Linked DNA regions of Pedobacter ginsengisoli. The main gene of each other region encodes a partner of the protein of the gene in region 2 in a complex. Links are inferred from orthologs where the notes say so. Each region holds a gene or a part of one and is shown on either strand. Other genes may lie near its edges.

Region 1 (2,845 bases), 3.0 Mb from region 2 along the record:
AAACAGGATACATTAAACTGAAAGCAGCACTGGGCTTATAGAAAAATCCAATTCTATTTGCAATTAGAAAAAAATCGCACTATATTTGCACCTCTTAATTAAAAAAAATAGTCAAAGATATATACAGTTATGAAAAGAACATTCCAACCTTCGCAAAGAAAGAGAAGAAATAAGCATGGCTTCCGCGAAAGAATGGCTACAGCAAACGGTAGAAGAGTATTAGCTTCACGTCGTGCAAAAGGAAGAAAAAGATTATCAGTTTCTGACGAGCGTCGTCATAAAGCATAATTTTTGATTGCAGCACTTTAAGTGTTAGCAGATCAGAACATCTGCAAAGTTGCGATCAAAAAACATGAACACATTTAACAAAGAAGAACGGTTATGTAGCAAGAGGTTAATTGACTTGCTATTTAAAGACGGTTCTTCTTTTTTATTATACCCCTTCCGTGTTTCTTATTTATTTGTAGAAACAGAACATAAATATCCTGTGCAGGTGGTAATTAATGTTTCTAAGAAACGCTTTAAAAGAGCTGTTGATAGAAATGTGATTAAGCGTCGTACCCGAGAAGTCTATCGCCTACAAAAGCAATTACAGCTTTATTCCTCTCTTACAGATTCTAGTAAATTATTACTGCTTTCAGTTCAGTTTATAGGCAAGCAGATTTATGATTACTCTTTTTTTGAGAAAAGAATGACCGGAGTTTTTAAGAAATTAGTTCCGTTAATTGGAATCAGCCAAGTAGAAGAAGCTAATGGGGATAATTAAGCAGATTGTTGGTTGTTTTTTTTTAGGCCTCATAAAGCTTTATCAGTGGCTATTATCTCCTTTATTGGGTGCAAGTTGCCGATATACACCCACATGTTCTCAATATGGGATCGAAGCAATTAAAAAACATGGTCCATTTAAAGGAGGATGGCTAACTTTGAAACGTATTGGCAGATGCCATCCTTGGGGGGGGCATGGTCATGATCCGGTTCCATAATAATATTTTAATTTAAGCTGATGGCTACTATACTTCAAATTGAAACAGCAACACAAGTTTGCTCTGCTGCAATAGCACATGATGGTAAAACAATCGCTCTAAAAGAGATGATGGCCAATAATATTCATGCAGGTAGCTTAACTTTGTTTATTAAGGAGGCAATGGATTCAACCGGGTTCCAATTTGAAGATCTTGACGCCATAGCAGTTAGTATGGGGCCAGGCTCTTATACTGGGCTTCGCATTGGCGTTTCTACTGCAAAGGGATTATGTTATGCGCTAGATAAGCCGTTAATTGCAGTTCCTACACTTCAAATGATGGCCGAAGGGTTTATGCGTCAAAATCCAGAGTACGCGGATTCGATTTGTTCAATGATTGATGCCAGAAGAATGGAAGTTTTTACTTCTCTTTACGATAGTGACCTTAAAATGTTGTCCCCAGTTTCTGCCAAGATAATAAGTGAATATAGTTTTTCTAAGGAATTAGATAATGGTATAGTGACTTTTATTGGTAATGGTGCTGCAAAATGTGCGCCGGTATTGCAACATGAAAATGCCCGATTTTCTGAACTGAATTTTAATTCAGCTTCGTATATGAGTAAACTTGCCCACACAGCTTATTCGTCTTCAAGGTTTGAAGATGTTGCTTATTTTGAGCCTTTTTACCTGAAGGATTTTGTTTTAACCACACCTAAAAAAAAGTAAAATCTATCTCTTTTTAGAGAATATGCTAAAAATGCGTTTAAAGAAACTGCTATCCTGATCGTCTAATCCAGGTATATAGCTACTATTTTGAGGATGTTCTACTGTATAGCCAAACTTAATGCCTAGCCCCATGTAAAAGGATGCCCCGTTATAGCCTGATTTCGGAGATGAATCAGTTTTAATTGCTGCGTAAGCAGTTCGGGTTGTTTTAAGCAGGTTATCTGATCCCATAAAGAATTCAAAGTTTGGTGTTTGATACATTCCTTGCATTCCAAAAAGAAATAGATTGTTGAAATTATATATTGGAATTGCACTTATGGAGAAATCACTATAATGGAACTTATTTACAATGGCTACATCGCCCCCGTTGTAAAACAAATTTTTTGATGCTATAATACTAGGTGTGTAGAAACTGTATGTTTTAGAAATTAGGAAATCTGCTTTTGCGTTAATTAGCGTATAGAAGCTTTTATTTACTACATTATTTTTTACAATATCAGTGATTTGGTTCTTTATCTTTTGATCTTGTTGTTTTGGAGTAAGAGGAGGAGCATCGGGATTATTATATTCAGGAATTATAGCAGGGTTAAGCATGTTATCGAAATTGCTTGTATAGGAGCTTTTGCTCCATCTTATTACACCCAGGTCTTTTATGTTCGCTATAATAATTATCCCATTTTTTGATGTATAGGTTGTGCCAAAACTAAGGGCGACCCCTGGATTTTTAAATGTTGGAATCAAGTCGTTTGTTTCTAAGTTTTTGGCTTCAAGGAAACTTGCTTTATATGTGCCTCTTAGTGATAAAGCTACTCTGTCATTACCTGGCTCTGTTCGAATAGCAGAATTAGTAATTTTTAAATTGTTATATGAAATTCCACTTAGCAAGCTAAGTTTAATTCCAAAGGCAAGTTTTTTTGTATAATTTTCTCTATAAGCTAAACTGAATTGGTGATAAGACTGACCGTAACCGCTATTGTTAAATGGATTTATGGGAGAGTTGTTAATAAAGCGATTGTAGTCGTCCAGTACCGCAAGTGATTCGTTTGTATATTTTGCATGAAGGTCTGTTCGAAGTTGCCATGAAAAACCAATCTCTTTGTGGTATTTATAAGATTTGAATATTTTGAAGTTGAACAGGTAGATATTAGTATTTTGATA
Region 2 (3,042 bases):
AGATATTGCCTTAGGCATTGGCGGAGTACCAAAAGGAAGAATTATTGAAATATATGGCCCTGAATCTTCAGGTAAGACAACTTTAGCAACTCATATTATTGCTGAAGCACAAAAAAAAGGTGGTTTAGCAGCTATTGTTGATGCCGAACACGCATTTGATAAAGGCTATGCAAAAAAACTGGGTGTAGATGTAGATAACCTATTAATTTCACAACCAGATAATGGTGAACAGGCTTTAGAAATTGCTGATAATTTAATCAGATCAGGAGCTATTGATGTAATTGTGATCGACTCCGTTGCCGCTTTAGTTCCTAAAGCTGAGATTGAAGGTGAAATGGGAGATTCAAGAATGGGGCTTCAAGCTCGTTTAATGTCGCAGGCTTTGCGTAAATTAACAGGAACCATCTCTAAAACCGGATGCTGCTGCATTTTTATCAACCAGTTACGCGAAAAGATTGGTGTAATGTTTGGTAATCCTGAAACTACCACTGGCGGTAATGCTTTAAAGTTCTATGCATCTGTACGCTTAGATATTCGCAGAACTTCTCAGATTAAAGATTCTGACGAGGTTGCAGGTAACAGGGTTAAAGTGAAAATTGTTAAAAACAAGGTTGCCCCTCCTTTCCGTATCGCTGAATTTGACATTATGTTTGGTGAAGGTATATCTAAAACAGGTGAAATTATTGATTTAGGTGTTGACTTTAACATCATCAAAAAAGCAGGCTCGTGGTTCTCTTATGGAGAAACCAAACTTGGTCAGGGTAGGGATGCGGTTAAGCAGTTATTACTGGATAACCCTGAATTATCTGAAGAAATTGAAGCAAAAATCAGAGCTGAAGTTACCGGTGAAAAGTTGGAAGAGAACGCTTAAATTATACTCATTAAATAAAAAGAAGGGGGATTTTGAACAAAATCCCCCTTCTTTTTATTTAAGCTTTTTTACTTATAGCTTGGAGCTTGACTATCTGGTGCCATTCCGGGAGTATTCTTCTCCATAAAGTGGGTGTCTATCTTAACAATAGCAATAATTGCTATGATAGTCATCATCACCAAAACAACAAGACCAATATAGTTCCTATTTTTATCTTTCTTAATTAACCATATTAAAAAGATGATTAATGGCAAAAGCATTAAACCAAAGAAAACAAAACTCATTACACCCATAATTATACCTTTTATATATTAAAATTCCATTCTGGACAAAGGTGCAACATCTTGCTGCACAAAATCCTTATTTAAATACTTGTAATAACCAGCAATAGCAATCATACCCGCATTATCTGTGCAATACTGAAATGCCGGTATAAATACCTTCCAGTTTAGTTCCTCTGCCATGGCAGTTAATCCTGCCCTTAATCCACTATTAGCAGATACTCCCCCCGCAATAGCTATATCCTTAATTCCGTACTGCTTTGCAGCCTTCTTTAATTTATTTAACAGTATATAAACTATACTATGTTGAACGGAAGCGCAAATATCATTTAGGTTCTCGGAAATAAAGTTTGGATTCTCTTTCTCCTGATTCCTGATAAAATACAAAATAGAGGTTTTAAACCCGCTGAAGCTATAATTGAGGTCTTTAATTTGGGGTTCGCCAAACTTGTAAGCCAAAGGATTTCCCAGGGCAGCATACTTATCTATTAGTGGCCCACCGGGATAAGGTAAATTTAAAATCTTAGCTGTTTTATCAAATGCCTCACCTGCGGCATCATCTAGTGTCTCACCAACTATCTCCATATCAAAATGGCTTCGCACCACAACAATTTGAGTATGTCCACCAGATACCGTTAAGCATATAAATGGAAAGCTAGGTTTTGGATCATCAATAAAGTGCGCCAATATATGAGCGTGCATATGATTTACTGATATCAGAGGCAGATCTAACGCTAACGCAAATGACTTTGCAAAGGAAACCCCTACCAGAAGTGAGCCTAATAATCCGGGGCCTTGAGTAAAAGCAACGGCGTTTAACTCCTTTTTACTAACTTTAGCATCACTTAATGCTTGTTGTATTACCGGGACGATATTTTGCTGATGAACCCTTGAAGCTAATTCAGGAATTACACCACCATAATTTTGATGAATTGTTTGGTTTGCAATAACATTGGCAGTAATTTTGCCGTTGTTACATATAGCAACAGAGGTTTCATCGCAGGAAGATTCTATAGCAAGTATTACAGACACGTTTATTATTATTAAGCTACAAAATTATTAAAAAACTATTAAAAATACTTCTTTGGGTCGTTGCATCGGTATTATTACTTGCCGGTGTCATTCTTTTTGCAATCCAATTTAAGCCCATTCAAACTTTTGTAGCTAAAAAAGCGGCAGCATACTTATCTAAAGAGCTTAATACGACAATCTCCTTAACGGGTATCTATATAAAACCATTTAAGTATGTTGTTATAGAGAACCTGATTGTATTAGATCAGCAGAAAGATACCATACTTAACACGCCTAAATTTTTGGTTGATATTAATCAGCTTTCGCTTAAAAAACGTATAGTTGACATCAATACAGTACAAATTAATAATGGTTCTTTCTTTTTAAAATCTTATAAAGACAGATCTACCAATCTTGATTTTATTATTGACTACTTTGATTCCGGTCCCCCAAAGGTTAAAACTAAAAAGAAACCTTACAAAATATCTTTCGATAGGGTAATTCTGAACAACATTAGTTTTAAATATAAAAACTTAAGGATCGATACAGTAATAAAAGGGGTAAACTTTGATGATGTTTATCTGACTAGTTTTAATGGAATTTTTGAAAAATTAAATACTACAGACCATATCCTTCAGGCAGATATTAAAAACCTGACCTTTAAAGAAAAAAGTGGTTTCTATTTAAAGAACCTTACTGCATTTACTACTGTGGATACCAATGGCATTGAGCTAAAAAATCTAATGCTGGTTACTAACAAAAGTAGGCTATCTGATTACTTCCAGATGCGGTTTAATAAGTACCGCGACTTTAGGGACTATGTGAATAAGGTGAGAATGAAAGCCGATTTCAAGAACAGCTATCTTTCTTCGCGCGATG

What was found. The genes of interacting proteins can lie anywhere in the genome.
Region 1: the proteins of tsaD (region 2) and tsaB are in contact, whole or in part, in a solved structure (PDB 4WQ4), measured with the Escherichia coli proteins. The link is inferred for Pedobacter ginsengisoli from one-to-one orthologs.

What each region holds. Positions count from the first base shown.
Region 1 is NZ_CP024091.1:666,044-668,888, forward strand. It holds tsaB (tRNA (adenosine(37)-N6)-threonylcarbamoyltransferase complex dimerization subunit type 1 TsaB), read left to right. Parts: upstream 1-1,003; coding sequence 1,004-1,687; downstream 1,688-2,845. Other genes in the region: CPT03_RS02690 (LytR/AlgR family response regulator transcription factor), read left to right, coding at 1-41; rpmH (50S ribosomal protein L34), read left to right, coding at 130-288; CPT03_RS02700 (ribonuclease P protein component), read left to right, coding at 353-766; yidD (membrane protein insertion efficiency factor YidD), read left to right, coding at 753-983; CPT03_RS02715 (DUF5723 family protein), read right to left, coding at 1,691-2,845. UniProt on the Escherichia coli protein: Required for the formation of a threonylcarbamoyl group on adenosine at position 37 (t(6)A37) in tRNAs that read codons beginning with adenine.
Region 2 is NZ_CP024091.1:3,624,521-3,627,562, forward strand. The notes cover bases 184-3,042. They hold tsaD (tRNA (adenosine(37)-N6)-threonylcarbamoyltransferase complex transferase subunit TsaD), read right to left. Parts: upstream 2,185-3,042; coding sequence 1,183-2,184; downstream 184-1,182. Other genes in these bases: recA (recombinase RecA), read left to right, coding at 184-871; CPT03_RS14910 (hypothetical protein), read right to left, coding at 940-1,164; CPT03_RS14920 (translocation/assembly module TamB domain-containing protein), read left to right, coding at 2,466-3,042. Also shown: more of recA, read left to right, coding at 1-183.